DNA from 3 places in the Pseudoalteromonas sp. AWM4_233 genome. Region 3 is predicted to be linked to each of the others. Evidence: predicted binding sites of a transcription regulator. Region 3 holds the regulator's gene; each other region holds the start of a gene.
The links. Region 3 encodes ArgR, which controls arginine synthesis, uptake and breakdown. Its sites were predicted from a motif close to ANTGAATANNTATTCANT; they were not measured.

Region 1: ACXAC4_RS15250 (aspartate aminotransferase family protein) is a predicted target of ArgR. The motif match lies at 3,710-3,727, and genes of this name have one in related genera.
Region 2: argA (amino-acid N-acetyltransferase) is a predicted target of ArgR. The motif match lies at 3,531-3,548, and genes of this name have one in related genera.

The regions. Positions count from the first base shown of each region.
Region 1 covers NZ_JBSWSZ010000001.1:3,349,230-3,356,309, forward strand. Annotated here, with positions in the region: gene astD (succinylglutamate-semialdehyde dehydrogenase) at 1-1,209, opposite strand, end outside; gene astA (arginine N-succinyltransferase) at 1,225-2,241, opposite strand; gene ACXAC4_RS15250 (aspartate aminotransferase family protein) at 2,311-3,522, opposite strand; gene ACXAC4_RS15255 (HDOD domain-containing protein) at 3,822-4,997, opposite strand; gene ACXAC4_RS15260 (anthranilate synthase component II) at 5,032-5,619, opposite strand; gene trpS (tryptophan--tRNA ligase) at 5,676-6,680, opposite strand; gene ACXAC4_RS15270 (HAD-IA family hydrolase) at 6,707-7,080, opposite strand, start outside.
Region 2 covers NZ_JBSWSZ010000001.1:3,707,564-3,714,643, forward strand. Annotated here, with positions in the region: gene ACXAC4_RS16855 (helix-turn-helix domain-containing protein) at 1-324, opposite strand, end outside; gene ACXAC4_RS16860 (DUF2938 domain-containing protein) at 401-889, shown strand; gene ACXAC4_RS16865 (DJ-1/PfpI family protein) at 1,088-1,651, shown strand; gene ACXAC4_RS16870 (ribbon-helix-helix domain-containing protein) at 1,671-2,063, shown strand; gene argA (amino-acid N-acetyltransferase) at 2,142-3,482, opposite strand; gene ACXAC4_RS16880 (hypothetical protein) at 3,633-4,520, opposite strand; gene glmS (glutamine--fructose-6-phosphate transaminase (isomerizing)) at 4,872-6,692, opposite strand; gene ACXAC4_RS16890 (DeoR/GlpR family DNA-binding transcription regulator) at 6,878-7,080, opposite strand, start outside.
Region 3 covers NZ_JBSWSZ010000001.1:3,116,168-3,123,247, reverse strand. Annotated here, with positions in the region: gene ACXAC4_RS14110 (Fe(3+) ABC transporter substrate-binding protein) at 218-1,222, shown strand; gene ACXAC4_RS14105 (ABC transporter permease) at 1,222-2,856, shown strand; gene ACXAC4_RS14100 (ABC transporter ATP-binding protein) at 2,853-3,884, shown strand; gene ACXAC4_RS14095 (Dyp-type peroxidase) at 3,912-4,829, shown strand; gene argR (transcriptional regulator ArgR) at 4,826-5,293, opposite strand; gene mdh (malate dehydrogenase) at 5,590-6,531, shown strand; gene ACXAC4_RS14080 (peptidoglycan DD-metalloendopeptidase family protein) at 6,809-7,080, opposite strand, start outside.

The sequences.
Region 1 (7,080 bases), 230 kb from region 3:
ACTTGTATCGTTTGCTTTTTCGATTGCTGCATCAAAGTCTGTGTAACGGAATACTTTTAATAATGGACCGAAGTGCTCATCATCTGGGAAGTCAGTGACATTTGAACACTCAAGGATACCTGGTGTTACAAAGCCTGTGCCTTCTTTATGTGTAAGTTCGATGATAGTCTCAGCGCCTAAGTCAATCAGTTGCTGCTGTGCTGCAACCATACCTGCCGCCGCTTGATTTGAGATCATAGAACCCATGAATGGCTGTGCTTCATCATCAAAGTTACCCACTTTGATTGCTTTTGTTGCACGTACTAGGTGCTCAAGGATCGCATCACCCTGCTCGCCAGCAGGTAAGAATAACTTACGGGCACACGTACAACGTTGACCGCTTGAGATAAATGCAGATTGAATGATGTCGTGAACGACCGCTTTCGTATCAGACGCATCTTTTACGATTAATGGGTTATTACCACCCATTTCTAGCGCAAGAATTTTACCTGGCTGACCAGCAAACTGCTCATGAAGGATATGACCTGTACGAGAAGAACCTGTGAAGAATAAGCCATCGATACCACGGTGAGAAGCAAGTGCTTTACCTGTTTCTACTTCACCTTGTACTAGGTTGATCACGCCTGCTGGAAGGCCTGCTTTTTCCCAAAGCTTAAGTGTAAGCTCAGCAACATAAGGGGTTAGTTCTGACGGCTTAAAGATAACCGTATTACCCGCTAACAATGCAGGCACGATGTGACCGTTTGGTAAGTGACCAGGGAAGTTATATGGGCCAAATACAGCTACGACACCATGTGCTTTGTGGCGAATAACCGCGCGGCCAACTGGCATTGCGTTTTCAACCACACCTGTACGCTCATGGTAAGCTTTTTCTGAAATGGCAATTTTACCAACCATAGCACCCGCTTCAGTACGCGTTTCCCACAGTGGCTTACCTGTTTCTTTCGCAATCGCAATTGCCAGCTCTTCACTGTTTTCTTTTAACTGCTCAGCAAAACGTTTAACAACCTCTAAACGTGCTTCAAATGCCATGTCGCTCCAGCTATAAAAAGCTTCACGCGCTGACTTAACTGCAGTATCAACTTGCTCAGCCGTTGCTGAGTTTGCTTGCCAAATAACTTCGTTGTTTGCTGGGTTCAGTGATGAGAATGCCTCACCTTGACCTGCTAACCATTCACCATTAATAAATTGTGCGGCATGTGTTGTCATAATAAATCTCTATATTTATATAGTTGCGATGCTGACTTTGTCACCATCCACTAAATTCAATGCGTTTGCCAACTCAGCTGAGATAACGACGTTATCAGTATTGTCATCAATCTGAAGCTCAGCAACGGTTGCACGATACCCTTGAAGTTTATCATTTGCAATCATCACAGGTGAACCACCTGGATTATCGCCAATTGACACTGTTTTGAAGCTTGATGAACGTACTGTACGAATATTATCTACTTTTGCTTCAACTGTCGGACCTGCGTCGAAAATATCAACATAGCCGTTAAAAGTGAAACCTTCACTCTTAAGTAGCTCAATCGCTGGGCGCGTATTATCGTGTACTTGGCCAATCACTTCTTGCGCTTCTTCACTCAACAGATTCACATAAATTGGGTATTTTGGCATAAGCTCAGCAATGAACACTTTCTGACCGATACCTGTTAGGTAATCTGCCGTTGGGAAATCCATTGAGAAGAAGTGCTCTTCAAGCCATTGCCAGAATGGGCTTTGACCATTTTCATCTGATACACCACGCATTTCAGCGATAACCGTATCTGCAAAGCGCTGCTGATGTTGTTTAATAAACATAAAACGCGACTTTGATAGCAACTTGCCATTAAAACCTCTGCGATGCCCTTCTTTCAAGAACAAGGTACATAACTCAGTGGCCCCCGTGTAGTCGTTACACAGAGTCAGAATATCAACCGCTTTATAAACATTTAAGGTGCGTGATGAATGGATCACCTTACTAAGGTGGTAATGATAAAACGCATCATCTAAACCAACAGCTGCTTCAATCGCGCTGGTACCCACTACTTCGCCAGTTTCAGTGTCTTCTAAAACGAACAAATAGCCTTCATCAAAAGGGACATCCGTTTCTTTTTTGAAAGACGCTTCAGAGCGTTCGATTTTGCTTTGTAATAGCTCTTCATTATTTGGTAATGAAGTGAAACCATGACCTGATTCATGGGCAATTTTTAAAAGCGCTGGATAGTCGCTTTGCTGGATTGGGCGAAGGATCATCATGAGTCCGCTTACTCCTAAAAAGTTAACTTGACGGTAGACAAGGCCAAGCAAGCTTGGCCACTCAAGGAATTAAGCGTTTGCAGCTACAACTGCAGCAACTGCTTTTTCGAAACGAGCCATACCTTCACGGATATCCGCTTCAGGAATAACCAATGATGGCGTGAAACGAACAACGTCTGCACCAGCTACAAGTGACATCACACCTTCTTTTACGCCTGCTACTAAAAACTCTTTCGCACGGCCTTTGTATGTTTCGTTTACAACACCACCTAATAATAGACCTTTACCACGAATTTCGCTGAATACGTTGTACTTGTCATTAATTGCAGTCAGTAGTTCACGGAATAGTGTTTCTTTCTCTTTAACACCGTTTAAAACAGCTTCATCATTTACCGTATCGAATGCCGCTTCTGCAACAGCACAAGCTAGCGGGTTACCACCGTAGGTAGAACCGTGTGTACCAATCTTTAAGTGCTTCGCGATTTCAGTCGTTGTGATCATCGCACCGATTGGGAAGCCACCGCCTAGCGCTTTTGCAGTTGTAAGAATATCTGGAATAACATCTAAACCTTGGTAAGCGTATAGGTCACCAGTACGGCCAACACCTGTTTGTACTTCATCAAAAATTAGCAGCGCATTGTGCTTAGTACACAACTCACGAACACCTTTAACAAAGTCAGCTTCTGGAGATACGATACCGCCTTCACCTTGAAGTGGCTCCATCATCACAGCACATGTGTTATCAGAAATTAATGCTTCAAATGCAGCTAGGTCGTTATAGTCACAGTGAACAACATCACCTGGCTTAGGACCAAAACCATCAGAATAAGCAGCTTGACCACCCACAGTTACTGTGAAGAAAGTACGACCGTGGAAGCCTTTGTTGAATGAGATGATTTGTGATTTTTCAGCACTGAAGTTATCAAGCGCAAAACGACGCGCTAATTTAAGTGCTGCTTCGTTCGCTTCTGCACCTGAGTTTGCAAAGTAAACTTTCTCAGCAAATGTTGCGTCTGTTAATTTTTTCGCTAAACGCAATGCAGGCTCGTTTGTCATTACATTTGATAGGTGCCAGATTTTTTCACCTTGCTCTTTCAGCGCATTAACTAATGCTGGGTGACAGTGACCTAAACAGTTAACAGCGATACCACCTGCAAAGTCGATAAACTCGCGGCCTTCTTGATCCCAAACGCGAGAACCTTCGCCTCGAACTGGAATAACTGCTGAAGGTGCATAATTAGGTACCATTACCTGATCGAATAATTCACGATTAATAGTCATTTTCTATCCCCATAAAGTTGAGTTAGGTGCGCTAAAACTAGTATTGAGTGTAGCTAGTTCGCGGCTAAAAATAGCCGTATGGCACAAATTTCATTCACCCATTATTTCAGAAAAAAACCTTAAAGTCTCATTTAAAACTTTCATAGAGCCCTTGATATTCAAGGGTTTGGGATAGTTTTTCATAGTGAGTGAATAACTATTTAGGTGCACTCGATAGATTTGACTGTTAAGAAAAGGAAAAGCCACTAATCGAGTTAATTAGTGGCTTGAATGAATAGTCGCAAAAAAAATCTTAAATTTTACAAAATTGTTAGCTGTAAACTATTAAAGTTACATTTTGCTAGCGTAGTGAGTTCCTCTTTTGATAACCCCAGGTGAGCAAACCAATGAGCTGCTTCATCCTTTTCGATAAACTGATTGTCTTTGAGGATCATATACAGACTGTAGCCATGTGCCTTTCGCAGTACCTGACTAAGAGGTAAATAATCGGCTGACTGACTATGCGACTGAGGTAAATAATTAGCAGCGAACTCTTCCATCGGCGCCATAAATGGCAAATATCTAAACGCCATTTTTTCTATCAATTTAGCCGAGAGATTTGCTGAGTGATTGAGCAAAAGGCCCCTTAAAAAGAGTGGATCAGGTGATAGCTCTAAAAGTGCAGAGTGAAGGTCTTTATGGTTTTTATCACGCGCGATGCGCACCTTTTCCTGCCAGACCTTTTCAAACGTTCTTAGATACAAGCGCGTTAAAGCGACTTTACCCACATCTAATAACATACCTAGCGTAAAAGCATGCTGCTCTTTTACACCGTTCAATTCAGCTAAATGCTTTGCTGCAATTCCCGTTGTCATACTATGATCACGGAGTTTGCGCTTTAATAAAGGAAATGGCGATGTATCGTGAGGCATCCAGTGACGCATTGCAAAAGTCGGAATGACCATTTGTAAATTCTCAAGCCCAAGATAACGTAGTGCAAGTGCTGGCGTGTCAACTTTGACTGTGACACCTTTTGAGCTTTGCTTACGATACTGCGGTAAATTTACTAAGGAGACCAGGTCTCTGCCTAACCAGGTTAATTCATTAACCAAAGGTTCAAGGCGTCCAACCGACGCTGACTTAACGCCCAATATATCTAAAATAGTCGGTACCGCATCCTGAATGCCAACAATCTCATGATAGATATTATCAATATCATCCATTTGTTGTTGAATTGATGACTCTATAATTTGATGCAAATGATTACTGGCTTTCGCAATATATTTATGGTGACTGGTGCTGCTCTCTTTTCGTTTTGCTGCCGCAGCAATTTCAACCTCAAGCATGGTACGTTGCGGTATCTTCTCACCATAATTTAGGTCTAGAGTATGAATATACCCTAACTGTTGCTGCGCAAAGTTATGACTAATAAACAAATCATGTGCCCGCTCATTGAGCGCGATTGAAATCCTTAATTGCCGAGATAAGTCAGTCATTGAACGTTCTTATATTCCTATTAAAGCGTTGCTTTTACTTAGAAAAGCGGCGAATAAAATTGTTGAGTAAAGCTAAACCTTGTTCTGTAAGTATCGCTTCAGGATGAAATTGCACACCTTCTAAGGCCATTTCAGTATGGCATAAGCCCATTATTTCATCCACTTGTTGCATGCCATTCTCTGTCCATGCAGTAATCTCAAGGTCTTCAGGCAAGCGCTCTTTGGCAACAATCAAAGAGTGATAGCGGCACACGGTGAGTGGATCTGGTAAACCTTGAAACACGCCTTTATTTGTATGGCGAATTTGCGACGTTTTACCATGCATGACTTCTTTGGCTCTTATCACTTGTGCGCCTAGAGCTTGTGCAATCGTTTGATGACCCAAGCAAATTCCTAGTATTGGAAACTGACCTTTTAATTGCTCAACAACAGACAAAGAAATGCCCGCCTCATTGGGGCTACAAGGTCCAGGAGAGATCACTATATGTTCAGGGTTAAGCGCTCTTATATCAGCAATACTCAACTCATCGTTTCGTTTTACTACAACGTCTTGATCTAAGCGTTGGAAATACTGCACTAGGTTATAGGTAAACGAGTCGTAATTATCGATCATTAATAACATAGAAATTTCCATAAAAAAGCCAGGCGATAAAGCCTGGCCTAAATTATAAAACCAAATTATGGACGAGGTATGAAGCCAACTGCATCATAAACCGCTTTAAGCGTCTGCTCAGCGCGTGCGCCCGCTTTTTCTGCACCATTACGCATGATGTTATCTAACAGCGTTTGATCTTCACGAATTTCTTTGAAACGCGCTTGAATTGGTTCGATCATATTCACCACTGCCGCAGCGGTATCTTTCTTCAAATGACCATACATTTTGTCAGCATATTCTGGTACTAAATCTTCTACTGAGCGTTTTGTCGCCACTGACAATAAAGTAAGAAGGTTTGATACACCCGGCTTTTCATCGCGGTCGAAATAAATACGTGCTTGCTCATCTGAATCAGTGACGGCTTTTTTTAGCTTTTTCTCGATTTTCTTTGGCTCGTCTAACAGCATGATGTACGCATTTGGGTTTTCATCCGACTTAGACATTTTCTTCAGTGGATCTTGCAAACTCATCACGCGCGCGCCAAGTTCTGGGATATAAGGTTCTGGTACTTTAAAAACATCACCGTATAAATTATTAAAGCGTGTTGCGATATCACGAGTTAACTCAAGGTGTTGCTTTTGATCTTCACCGACTGGTACTTGGTCAGCTTGATATAATAAGATATCTGCAGCTTGTAACACAGGGTATGAGAATAGACCTACATTCACATTGTTTGAATGCTTTGAAGACTTATCTTTAAACTGCGTCATGCGATTTAGTTCGCCCATTTGCGCGTAACAGTTAAGTACCCATGACAACTGAGCATGCTCAGGCACTTGAGACTGTACAAACAGTGCTGACTTTTCAGGGTCAATACCGCACGCAGCATAAAGTGCAACGCCATCTAACACGCGCTCGCGTAGCATTTTAGGATCTTGGCGAACTGTGATCGCGTGTAAATCAACTAGCATAAAGAAACAATCATGATCTTGTTGTAACTTAAGCCACTGGTTTATGGCGCCTACATAATTGCCTATCGTCATACCACCGGTTGGCTGAATGCCACTTAACACTACTGGTTTAGTCATGTTGTTCCTTTATTAAATTTACTGATTTATTGCTGATTAATGATTGGGATTATATCTAAGAACCCGTCGCATAGGTACTCAGGTTCAAGCTCTTTTAAGTCGAATCCTTGATTGTAACCATAAGTAAGCGCGAGTACATCAATTTCTGCGCTTTTAGCCGCGACAATATCGCTCTTTGAGTCTCCAATCATGATTGCCTTTTCTGGCGAAATATTAAGTGCCTCACAGGCTTTTAAAAGTGGCGAAGGTGACGGTTTTTTCTCACCATCATCACCACACACTAATACTTTAAAATGTGACGTTAGGTTTAACTTTTCTAAAAGTTGCTCGGTAAAAACACGATCTTTATTAGTCACAATGGCTTTTGGTAAATGCGCTGTTGCCGCTAAGCCTGTTTCAA
Region 2 (7,080 bases), 590 kb from region 3:
AACATGTAGCAAACTATCTCGTGTGGCTTTTAAACGTGTAATTTGCTCATCTACCTCTTGTGCTTTGAGTCGCAGTTTTGCTCTATTTATTTCTAGCTGTGATTTCTCACCAAACATATCTGCTATTTCATCTAATGATAAATTAGCCAAGCGACCCAGTGAGATCAAAGTTAACTTTTCTACAACTGCACCATCAAACTGACGACGCAAACCTTTGCGAGCAACGGCTTTGATCAGCCCTCTTTGTTCATAGTATCTAAGCGTTGCAGCACTGAACCCTGACAATTTTGCAACTTCACCAATATCCAATGTTTTCTCTTTCATTATGGCCTTGACTTAAAGTTAACTTTAAGTGGCATGCTATGAAAGTAAGGTTAATTTTTCAACAGAGACAAACTATATGACCCAAGAAATTTTCTTTTATATTTTACTTATAGGTATCGGTGCCACGGTCGCCATGGACTTATACGCAATACTGATCAAAAAGCTATTTGCGATCCCCTCTCTTAATTACGCACTGCTCGGTCGGTGGCTTTTACTCATGCCTCGAGGCCAGCTCATCCATCAAAATATTGCCGCAACACATTACGTAAAAGGTGAAGTATTCATAGGGTGGTCAGCGCATTATGCAATCGGTGTCATCTTTGCTTTTATATTTATTAGTATCACTGGGCTAAATTGGTTAAGCGCACCTGAGTTGCTACCGATTTTGCTGTTTTCATTTTTGAGCGTTTCACTTCCCTTTTTTATCATGCAACCTTGCTTTGGTATGGGCTTTGCGGCATCAAGACTCCCCTCAGCAAATCAAGCAAGGCTAAAAAGTATTTGCACCCATTTGGTATTCGGGTTGGGGGTCTATGTGAGTGCTCTGCTAGTTAATTTATTTTAAACTCACTTAACCGACATCTTTTAGGGCTATAAATGCCCTTTAAATTAATCTCTTGCTGCAACTCAATAAGAGGTAATAAGCGAGGGGGTGGGTGTAGTAATTGGCTGTTACCCGCCACTTTTCATTCTTTGCTTAAATAAACTGAGCTTTTGAAAAATAAGTATCCAATACTCAACAACAGGCAGAAGGCGAAGAACAATGAAAATCTTAATGATCACAGGTGATTTTGTAGAAGACTATGAGAACATGGTGCCGTTTCAAGCACTGCAAGCTATGGGCTATCTGGTTGATGCCGTTTGCCCGAATAAGAAAGCAGGCGATGTAATTGCCACGGCTATTCATGATTTTGAAGGACATCAAACTTATACTGAGAAGCCAGGTCATAATTTTACGTTAAACGCTGATTTTGCAGCAGTGCGTGCCGACGATTACGATGGGCTTTACTTACCCGGAGGTCGCGCGCCTGAGTATTTGCGTTTGAATGAAAATGTGATCGGTCTTATCAAAGCATTCGCTGACAATAACAAACCAATTGCTTCTATCTGCCATGGCCCGCAATTGTTGTCGGCTGCTAATATCATTACTGGTAAGCGTATTTCTGCTTACCCGGCTTGCAAGCCAGAGATTATACTTGCAGGCGCTGAATATGTGTCAGTAGAAATGGATCAAGCAATCACCGACGGTAACTTAGTTACAGCCCCAGCGTGGCCTGCACACCCTGAATTTTTAAAACAGTTTATCGCTCTATTAAACAAAGCATAACTCACGAGGAGCCATCACTATGTGCCAACTTTTTATCGGAGCCAACCAAGATTGTTGGAAGAACATCACACGTTCACTGCGTATTGATGGCGTCACCACTTCAATTCGTCTTGAGCATTTTTTCTGGCGTGTGTTAGAAGAAATCGCTTTTAGAGATGACTTAAGTGTTGGGCAACTTATTACTCGCTTGTATCACGAATCACTCGATGCCGATCATGATATAGGTAACTTCACGTCGTTTTTGAGGGTCTGTTGTGGCCGTTATTTATCACTGGCAGCAGATGGTGAAATAACCCGCGATGCGCTCAACCCACTGGCCGAGGTAAACGCAGAAAAATTACTTGAACGCGAAAAAGCAGCGACAGATAAACGCAAAGCTCGCTTTACCAAAAGTGAGAGTAGCCCGCATTAAAAAACACGGTTTGCGTGCAACTACAAGACATGCGCGACATAAAGCCGCGCCTTCAAATACTCCAAGGACCTGAGCTGATTACCTATTCTTCGGCAGTCTTGTTAGATCCAGTTTTAGTACCCTAGAACGTCTTTGGTAGTTGTAAAGCGAACGCTTCTTATCAGGCAAGTCTTCAACACTCACACAATCAAAACCTTGCTCCAAAAACCAATGAATACTGCGTGTTGTCAGTGCAAACAAACTCTTATAACCGATGCGCTTAGCTTTATTGATGACCGATCGAAGTAGAATGCTGCCACGATCTGCATCGCGATATTGCGGATGAACGGCAAGACTGGCAAATTCACCCATATTCTCTTCGTCAAATGGATAAAGTGCGGCACAGGCGATGATCACCCCATCGCGGTCTATTACGGTAAACTGTTCAATCTCTATTTCTAACTGTTCGCGAGAACGGCGAACCAAGTAACCTTGCTCTTCGAGTGGACGAATTAAATTAATAATACCATTAATGTCGCCAATTGTTGCGCTACGTAATTGTTCAGAGCTCTGCGGCGCGATTTGTGTACCAATACCATCGAGGGAAAATAGCTCTTGAAGCAAGGCCCCATCTTCTTCATAACTCATAAGGTGACAACGGTGCACGCCGCCACGACATGCATCAATAGCCGCTTGCAAAAATACTGAGGCACTCATACAAGTAGAGCCTTGTTCTCGATGACGCGCTAATACCTGCTCCGCCTCATTTGGCATCAACTCAGCTAAAGCTTCCCCATTTTCGTCTAAGATCCCCGCCTCTTTACAGAAGCCCAGCATCTTATCTGCATTGAGTTTAAGCGCGACTTGGGTGGCAATTTCTTCTGCTGTTAGATTAAAGCTCTCACCAGTAACTGATGCGGTGATCGGTCCAAGCAATACAATGCTATTGTTGTTCAATTGATGGCAAATTCCGTCTACGTCGATACGACGCACTTTGCCTGAGTGATGATAGTCGACACCATTATCAATACCCAAGGGCTGAGAGATCACAAAATTACCACTGACAACGTTAAGATTAGAGCCAGACATAGGGGTACTGCTTAACGATTTAGACAAACGCGCGGTGATGTCGAGTTGCATGGCACCTGCAACTTGCTTGATGACTTTAAGCGACTCATTGTCGGTCACCCGTACATCATTATGAAACTGGGTAATTATGCCAGCATCACAAAGTGCATCATTAATCTGAGGTCGTGCACCAAATACCAATACAATCTTGATACCGAGACTCGTCAGTAACGCAATATCATTAATTATACTGCGACAACCAGGCTGATCAATCGCCTCACCACCTAGCATAATTACAAATGTTTTCCCCCTATGTGCATTTACATAAGGCGTTGATTGACGAAAACCGTCTACGAGTTCAGTTGTACGCACCTGCCGCTTACCTTTGTTCAACCATCAATGGATCTTGGTTATAACCTTAAAGAATTATTATGCACAAATAAAGAATTAATATTCTTTATTTGTGCAATTTATAATTTTCTAGCGTATGTTGTTTAGTTGAAGGAAATATTAAAATGGAAACTAGCTTTTTCGTTTTAAGTTTTTGATCAGTTGAATATCAACCCAATGCTGCTTTCCCTCATAAACGCGTTTGCCATTTTTATTGACATGCCAATCGCCTCGAATAAAGAAAAAATATTTCCCATCAGGTGATAATTGAGGAGAGCTTTCCTGTTTTTCTGTATTAATCGTTGCTCCCATGTTTATAACCTTCGACCAAGTGCCATCTGGCTCTTTAAAACTAATATAAAGGTCAGATTGCCCAAAACCCTCGGCTCGTTGCACACTCCAAATCAAGTAAGATTCGTCCGGCGCTATCATGGAACCCGCTATGTACTCTCCTTGATTCATATCATCTCTTAGCTTGATAGGCTCTTCATACTGCCCGTTAATAAGACGAGAAGAATATAAAGCGCCGACAACACCTCGCTCTTTATATCCGGTAAAGTAATAAGTGCCATTCGCAGAAACCGATCTGCCATGCGCCATATGTTTTATGAACGCACCTGGGCTTTTAGGCTCAGACCAGCCATTACCTTGGCGCTCTCGATACATTTTGCCGATGAACATTTTGCTGCCATCGTAAGAAAACTGCGGCCACCGTAGATCGGTTTCTGACACCTTTCCCCACTGATTATTTTCTTTATTGATAACAAAGAAGCCTCGCTTTTTGTCTTCGCCTATGGCTTTGGTGAAGTAAAAAGATTGCATATCTGGCGTGAATGTACCGCTTTCAAATTCTCCATTTGGTGAAACAATCTTGGGCTCAAAGACTTTAGGCACTAAACCCGGAGGCTGCTCTCCAAAATACGCACTTTCTTCTACATTAGGTTTGTCTTCAGTATGACTCATAGAGCAACCGCTGAGACTTAAAAAAAGCAGGGTAAGTACAGTTAAGTTCGGCTTCATGATTTATCCTTAATAGTGATGTAAGAACCACTGACATTAGCAGTTCAAATACAAAAAACCTGACGTCTTGATGAATTGTGTCTGATTGTTGTTAATGCAGCCTTTTTAAGTGCACAGCACCCTAAGTTTACAACTCAAGAAAATAGAAAAATAACTGGTAAGAACCTGTATTTTATAAAGATAATTTTTTATTTTAGTTTTTATGAATGCAAACTTCAGAAGCCTATGAGGGGAAGTAGATTATAAGCTGTTTTAAAGAGAAATTATTTTGGCATAGTCATAAAAAAGGCGCTGAATGCGCCTTTAGTGTCTTGATTTTCAGGGGACACATGTCCCCCTAAAACTCGTTAATTACTCAACCGTTACCGACTTAGCAAGGTTACGAGGTTGGTCAACGTCAGTACCCTTGATAACCGCTACGTAGTAAGAAAGTAATTGTAGTGGAATCGTGTAAACTACTGGTGCAATCACGTCTTCTACGTGGTTTACGTTCATTACACGCATCGTGTCGTCAGACTCAAACGCGGTGTCTTTGTCTGCGAATACGTAGATGATACCGCCACGCGCACGCACTTCTTCAACGTTTGACTTAAGCTTTTCAAGTAATTCGTTGTTTGGTGCAACAACAATGATTGGCATGTCAGCATCGATAAGCGCCAAAGGACCGTGCTTAAGTTCACCAGCAGCATACGCTTCAGCGTGGATGTATGAAATTTCTTTCAGCTTTAACGCACCTTCCATCGCGATCGGGTATTGTGAACCACGACCTAAGAATAGTGAGTGGTGCTTGTCAGCAAACTCTTCCGCTAAGCCTTCGATACCTTCAGCCATGCTTAACGCTTCTTCAAGCTTGCTCGGTAGCGTCTTAATTGCGTTCACAATCACGCTTTGATCACGGCCTTTCTCTTGCGCGATAGACGCAGTAAGCATTAACAAACCAACTAGCTGAGTGGTGAAAGCTTTGGTTGAAGCAACACCAATTTCTGCGCCTGCTTTGGTCATGAATGCTAAGTCAGACTCACGCACTAGCGAAGAACCCGGCACGTTACAGATAGTCATTGAAGCCATGTAGCCTTGCTCTTTAGCAAGACGAAGTGCTGCTAATGTGTCAGCCGTTTCACCTGATTGTGAAATCGTCACAAGTAGGCTGTTTTCGTGAACGAAAGACTCGCGATAACGGAACTCAGAAGCAATCTCAACGTTACAGCTAACACCTGCGAACTGCTCTAGCCAGTAACGGGCAACCATACCTGAGTGGTAAGACGTACCACATGCGATGATCTGAACATGTTTAACATCTTTGAAGATTTGCTGTGCGCTGTCGCCGAATGCATCGATTGAAACTCGGTCATTTTCTAAACGGCCTTCAAGCGTATTACGAACTGCCATTGGCTGCTCGTAAATTTCTTTTAGCATGTAGTGGCGGTATTCACCTTTACCTGATGCGTCTTGGGTGATGTTTGATTCAACCACTTCACGCTCAACTGGGTTGCCATCTTTATCAAAGATCTCAACCGTTTCACGAGTGATACGCGCTACGTCGCCTTCTTCTAAGAAAATAAAGCTACGTGTCACAGGGAGAAGCGCTAGTTGGTCAGAAGCAATGAAGTTTTCGCCAAGACCTAAACCAATTACCAGTGGGCTACCAGAACGCGCAACAATGATTTCGTTGTCGTTTGCTTTGTCGAATACAACTGTTCCGTAAGCACCTTCAAGCTGTTTTACCGCTGCTTTTACCGCTTCTAAAAGCGTTGAATGCTGCTGGCGAAGTTGGTGAATAAGGTGCACCATGACTTCTGTGTCAGTCTCAGATAAGAACTCGTAACCGTCACCTTTCAACGCGTCACGAAGCTGTGAATGGTTTTCAATGATGCCGTTGTGTACTAACGCAATTTCATCATTTGAAATGTGTGGGTGCGCGTTTGCTTCAGTTACGCCACCGTGTGTTGCCCAGCGCGTGTGAGCAATGCCCGTAGTGCCTTTAACACCCGCATCAGTTAATGCTGCATCTAAATTAGCAACTTTACCTACTGCTTTAACTGTATTTAATTCGCCGTTTAAGCTCAGTGCTACACCTGCTGAGTCGTAGCCACGGTACTCAAGACGCTTTAAGCCTTCGATTAGGATTTTATTTACTGGGCGCTCTGCTACCGCCCCAACAATGCCACACATAGATGCTCCATTTTTGCATGTTGTTTGCCTATTTACCCTACCTGCAATTCCAAGTAGCTTAGGTAAAATTTAGTTGATGAACATAATTCGGCCACTGTTAAGTAGTTGAATTATTTGCACGTCATCAAACTAATTAGGCTGTTGTCATAATGATTTATAAATTCAGGTGTTGTCGTCTGAATTTATTAAGCCTCTGCACAGATCAGCTGTATGCCTTTTGCCTCGATCGCCTTGCGTGTGTCATCTGCAAGGAGGTTGTCGGTGATCAAGGTGGTTACTTGCTGCCATGGCAGTTCTAAATTTGGGATCTTGCGGCCAATTTTTTCTGACTCCACCAGCACGATCACTTCTCGTGCTGACTCAGCCATCACTTGGCTCAAGCCCACTA
Region 3 (7,080 bases):
TTATGATAAATAATGATTAATTCTATTGTTGTTGTTTTGTTGAGCTAGGTTTTGCTTCAAAGCGACAGTTAAAGTGAGAGATCTCTTACATAATAAATTGCTAATTAGGCGTTAAGAGAAAAACAAGTTACAGTTTTTAATCAGTAAAAGGGTGTACTTTGAAACTAGAATAGTTAAAATTAGTTGATAATAATTATTGTTTGGCTTTGGAGGCCTTATGAAAAAAGCATTGGCTATTCTACTCTCAACTGTCACGTGTTTGCCTGCTATGGCAGCCGAAGAAATCAACATTTATTCTTTCCGTCAGCCTTTTCTAATTCAACCTATTCTTGATGATTTTACCAAGCAAACTGGCATTAAAACGAATGTGGTTTTTGCAAAAAAAGGGTTAATTGAAAGAGTTAAGCGTGAAGGTAAGCATAGCCGTGCTGATGTGGTTTTAACATCTAACTTCAGTGCTTTAATGCAATTAGAATCGATGGATCTAACGCAGTCGATTAAGAGCGACGTCGTAACCAAAAACATTCCTGCAAGCTTTCGTGATCCAGAAGGTCAGTGGGTTGCACTGACCAAGCGTGTTCGTAACGTATATTCGTCAAAAGAGCGCTTAGGAAAATTAGATGCGTTAACTTATGAAGAATTGGCTGATGTAAAGTATAAAGGCAAAATTTGTACTCGCTCTGGTAAGCACCCTTATAATTTAGGGCTAGTTGCATCTATGGTCGCGCATCATGGTGAAGCGGAGACTAAATCATGGCTTAAAGGGGTTAAAGCAAATTTAGCAAGAAAACCACAAGGTAATGACAGAGCGCAAGTTAAAGCAGTGAAAGAGGGCTTATGTGATCTTGCATTGGGTAATAGCTATTATTTTGGCAAGATGCTGCAAGATGAAAAGCAAAAGCCATGGGCTGATTCTGTTTATATCAACTTCCCGAACCAAACAAATCGAGGCGCTCACTTAAATGTTTCGGGTGTTGTCCTAACTAAATATTCGAAAAATAAAGAAAACGCCTTGAAACTTATCGAGTTTATGACGGACAATAAAGCGCAAAATATGTATGCGTCAATGAATATGGAATACCCAGTTAAACCAGGTGTGGCGCTTTCTGAACTTGTGGCATCTTGGGGTGAGTTTAAGGAAGACAACTTACCATTGTCAGAAATTAGTAAATACCGTCCTTTAGCTCTTAAGCTAATCGATGAGGTAAAATTTGATCTTTAATGCAATCATTACTTTCTCTGTCTAAATGGCAGGTTTTTGCTTGGCTGATAGGCGCTTGCTTATCAGCACCACTGGCATTTTTAATCTTCGAGTCGCTGCAAGGCGACTCTGATGTTTTTACCCACCTGTGGGATACCGTGCTTTGGGATTATATTTATAACACCCTAGTACTAATTGCAGGTGTGCTCCTCTTAAGTTGCTTAATTGCATTACCGCTCGGGTGGCTTACCGCTTATTGTCAATTTCCTGGAAAAAAATACTTCGAATGGGCGTTGATGTTACCTTTAGCAATGCCAACTTACATTATTGCCTACGTCTATACCGATTTATTTGATTACGCAGGGCCTATACAAATTGCCTTAAGAGAGTGGTTTGGTTGGCAATCACCGGATGATTATTGGTTCTTTGATATTCGTACATTAGGTGGTGCAATCGTGATGATTGCACTGGTGCTTTATCCTTATCTTTACCTTATTTTTAAAACCGCTTTGCGCGAGCAGTCGTTTAAGTTACTGCAAGCTAGCCAACTAATGGGTATGAGCCCACTTCAAAGCTTTTTCAAAGTGAGTTTGCCTCTTGCTAGAGGCGCGATTGTCGCTGCACTTGCTTTGATCAGTATGGAAACCATGGCAGACTTTGCCACAGTGCATTATTTTGCTGTCAGCACGCTCACAACGGCCGTTTACGATACTTGGCTCGGCTATTATTCTCTAACAGCAGCAGCGAAAATTTCTGGGATCATGTTGTTGTTCTTATTTGTGGCCATCACACTAGAAAAAATAAGCCGTAAAAATACCACTGTGCATGAAAGACAAAGTGCCGTAAACGACACGCATTTATATATGCTATCAGGGAAGTACGCTTGGCTTGCCAGTATCTATTGTATTGTGGTTTTGTTTTTTGCTTTTGCCTTACCGGTTGGTGTACTCGTCAGTTATTCAATAGATTATTTCGAACAAGCATGGAACGCTGAGTTTTTCTTATATGCTTGGCAGAGCTTAAAGATTTCTTTATGGGTAAGCGTTATCGCAATTGCTTTAAGTATTATCGTGTTGTTTTATCAGCGTATTGGTGAACAAAAGTCTAAGGCCTTGCCAGGGCGTGTATCAAGCACAGGCTATGCATTACCTGGAACAGTATTAGCGATTGCGGTTTTACTGCCGCTTACTTTGCTTGATACTAAGCTAAATGAGTGGTTAGAAGGCACTGCATTTGAGCCAGGTCTGCTTTTTAGCGGTACTATTTTTGCCATGGTATTTGCGTATGTGGTGCGTTTTTATGCTATTGCTCAAGGCGCTGTTGAAGCTAGCTATGTACGAATTAGTCCATCTCTTGATATGGCAAGCCAAAGTATGGGTAAGAATTTTGCCCAAATGCTCAGTAGTGTGCATATCCCACTTTTACGCGGGGGGATTTTAACCGCAGGGTTACTGGTATTTATCGAATGTATGAAAGAGCTTCCCGCTGCCTTATTGCTTCGTCCTTTCAATTTTGAAACCTTGGCAACCCATGTATTTCAATATGTGAGTGACGAGCAGCTAGAGCTTGCGTCCATTTCTGCATTATTTATTGTTCTTGTTGGCTTAGTGCCTTTGTATTTTGTTAATCGCTCAATGGAGCAGCACAATTCATGAGTAGTTTGTCTTTAAAAAACTTAAGCTATCAATATGATGGCCAAAAAGTGATTGAAAATTTAGATTTAGAAGTCGCCGAAAATGAAATTGTTTGCTTATTGGGGGCCAGTGGTTGTGGCAAAACCACCACTTTAAAAGCCGTGGCAGGTTTATTAACGCCTCAGCAAGGTCAAATCATTATTCATGGTAAAACCATGAGTGACAACACGCAGTTTACAGCACCACAGCATCGTAATATTGGCATGATGTTTCAGGATTATGCGTTATTTCCTCATTTAACGGTTGCTCAAAATATCGCGTTTGGCTTAAGTAAGCTTAATAAGGCTGACAAACAAGCACGTATAAATGAAATGCTGGAGCTTGTGCATTTATCAGAGTTTGCTGAGCGTTACCCTCATGAGCTTTCAGGCGGTCAGCAACAACGTGTTGCCATTGCGAGAGCGCTTGCATATAAACCTAACTTACTACTTCTCGACGAGCCTTTTTCGAATATTGATGCGCAAGTGCGTTTCCAACTTATCAATGACATTCGACAGATCATAAAAGATCAAAAGGTCTCGGCTATCTTTGTTAGTCACTCAAAAGAAGAGGCCTTTGCTTTTGCAGATAAACTGGCTGTGATGCATAAAGGTCAAATCGCCCAATTAGGTGATGCCAAAACGCTATTTGAACAGCCAGCTTGTAAAGAAGTGGCAGAATTTTTAGGGCAGGGTATTTATATTCCAGCGCAGGCTGAAGATAAGCGAGAATTTATTACTTCATTTGGTAAACTTTCTTCGACAAAAGTGTGTGAAAATGCGCAAGGCTCTGGAAAAATTTATATTCGACCAGCTCATATACAGCTAGAAAATGGCGACACGAATGACGTCGAAATTCTGCAATCGCGTTTTATCGGGACTGAGTTTATTTATCAAATAAAAGTGGCAGAGCAAGTCATCGAAGTGCCTGTCGAAAGTGAACATGCCCTGAATATTAATGAGCCAGTGACTTTTAAAATTAAGCCACATGCGGTAAATTTCTTTTCATAGTCATTACTTATTATAACTTGGGGTGCCATGGCTCAGCCGCAGTCAGGAGTGTGTGCAGAGGCAAATCTGCATGGACTACATTTGTTTTTTAATGTACTTGATGGTCAAGATGAAGCCGTTAGAGCAGCATTAGGGCAATGTGAACGCTTACAATCAGAATTGAGCGACCGCTTCTCTGAGTCTATGGTATCTAGCTTTGTGGCCATTGGGGCACAATACTGGCCGCATATATATCCTGAATGTATTCCTAAAGAGTTAAAAAGCTTTCCGCATATTCGCTCTCACGAGCACCTAATGCACACTCAACCATTTGATTTGTTGTATGTGATCCGATCTGACAGAGAAGATGTGAATCATCTATTTGCTCAAAGTGTCAGGCATATGTTGGCAGGCAAAGTAGAATTGGTTGCACATATCCGCACTTTTCGTTTTTTAGATGGCAGAGATTTTAACGGCTTTATTTATGGCGCTAATACGCCTCATGGACGTTTTAAGCGCCAAGTGGCTTTAGTTCATGACCCTGAAAGCTTTGAAGACCAAGGCAGCTACATTCATGTGCAGCGAGTGAAGTTTGATCTAAACCGTTGGCAACAACTAAGTCTGAATGACCAAGAAGCTATTATGGGGCGCTCTCGTTTAGAAAATAAAAAGCTAGAGATTCCTTTCTCTAATAATCACGCAGCTCTATCTGAGCTTAACAATGCAGACAACTTACCACTGCTGCTTGAGCAAAGCATGCCGTTCGGAGATGTCTTTGAGCAAGGATCTTTATGGGTGAGTTGTGCCGCTAAGGGCAGTGCTTTTGAGAAGTTGTTAGCGACACGAGTAGGAAACGAGCAGCACTACGATGCGTGGCTAGATTATTGTCAGTCCGATATGGGGGCTGCGTTTTTTGCGCCATCCGTGCAGTTTTTGCAAAACATGGCGCAAATAGCAGAAAGTTAAACGTTGTCGAATAAGGTTTTTACTTTCTCAAGCGTTACGTCAATTTCAGAGATTTTAGCTGGCGCAATAAAGATAGTATCGTCACCAGCAATGGTACCTAATACGCCATCAGCAGTACCTAATGAGTCTAATAAGCGGGCAATTAGTTGAGCTGCACCAGGGCTGGTACGGATGATTATCATCATTTCATTGTGCATGATATCAATCACTAATTGTCTTAATGGGCTTTTTGCCGTTGGTACGCCCATTTCTGCCGGTAAGCAGTAAACCATTTCCTGTTTTGCGTTACGAGTTCTTACCGCACCAAACTTACTTAGCATACGTGACACTTTGCTTTGACTTACATTATCAAAGCCTTGATCTTTCAGGGCATCGACAATTTCACCCTGCGAGCCAAAGTTTTCTTCTTTTAATAGTGCTTTGAACGCCTTAATCAGTGCTTCTTGCTTCTCGTTTGCTTGCATAATTGAACTCGTTTATTAAATATTACTTAGATTTTACACAATTCTGAATCCAGACCCAACTTTGCAATTAAAAAACAAAGTGAATTGATTGCAAGATTTAATGAGATGTTGGATATTTCCAGAAATAGAAAAATGAATATTTTGAAGTGTAAAGCAAGCTTGCACGCTGAAAGCAATATTTTACAACTATAGTCGAAAAAAACCTTAAAATAGCGCCGATAAATTTGTTTTTACCTGCACTTTTCATTATCTTTACAGCACACACAATTCCACCTTCAAATTATGGAGAATTCCACATGAAAGTTGCTGTATTAGGTGCCGCTGGCGGTATCGGTCAAGCTCTATCTTTACTTCTTAAAAATGGCCTTCCTGCAGGTTCTGAGCTATCTCTATACGACGTAGCGCCAGTTGTTCCTGGTGTTGCTGTAGACCTATCTCACATCCCAACTGCAGTTAAAGTTGCAGGTTTTGGTGCAGATGATCTTGACGCAGCGCTAGCGGGTGCTGACATTGTTCTTATCCCAGCTGGTATGCCTCGTAAGCCTGGTATGGACCGTGCTGACCTTTTCAATGTTAACGCTGGTATCATCAAAACACTTGCTGAAGGTATCGTACGTAACTGTCCTAAAGCACTAGTTGGTGTTATCACTAACCCAGTAAACGGCACTGTACCAATCGTTGCTGAAGTATTCAAAAAAGCGGGTACTTATGAAGCATCACGTGTATTCGGTGTAACTACGCTAGACGTTATCCGTTCAGAAGCATTCGTTGCTGAACTGAAAGGTGTTGACGTATCTGAAGTTAAAGTACCTGTTATTGGTGGTCACTCAGGTACTACTATTCTTCCTCTACTTTCTCAAGTTGAAGGTGTTGAGTTCACTGAGGAAGAAGTTGCAGCTCTTACTCCACGTATCCAAAACGCAGGTACTGAAGTTGTTAATGCGAAAGCGGGTGGTGGTTCAGCGACACTTTCAATGGGTGCAGCAGCAGCACGTTTCTGCTTCTCACTAGTTAAAGGTCTTCAAGGTGAGCAAAACGTTGTTGACTACGCATACGTTGCAGTTGAGAATGGTGACGCAGCATACTTCGCACACCCAGTACGTTTAGGTACTAACGGTGTTGAAGAAATTCTTTCTTACGGCGAGCTAAGCGCGTTCGAAGAGAAAGCGAAGAACGACATGCTAGAAACATTAAACAAAGATATCCAAGAAGGTATCGACTTCATGGCTGCGCAATAATCGCAATCTGAAAGTTTTAAAAACCCGCTTCGGCGGGTTTTTTTATGCCTGAACCTTTTTGCTTGGCATCTTTTGTGTGTTTCATCTTGGTAGCTAAGAGCTAAGAGCTAAGAGCTAAGAGCTAAGAGCTAAGAGCTAAGAGCTAAGAGCTAAGAGCTAAGAGCTAAGAGCTAAGAGCTAAGAGCTAAGAGCTAAGAGCTAAGAGCCAATAAATTAAAAATTAGGGTATAAAAAAGCAGCTACGGCGCTGCTTTTTAATTTGGTAAGTTACTTAAGGTTAGTTATTCAGTGCTAACCTAAGTTCTCTTGAGCGCTCTAACTGGGCAAGTAAGTCTTTAGCAACTGGTTTGAACTTAGCGAGTTCAGTTTTCGGTAGCGGTTCAGACTTAGGTAGTTTTACGGTTTTCGGGTTGCGGTGAACCCCATTTACTAAAAACTCATAGTGTAAATGCGCACCTGTTACACGACCAGTAGCCCCGACAGTACCAATTTTTTGACCCTGCTTTACTTTCTGGCCTGTTTTAACCATACGTTTATTAAGGTGCAGGT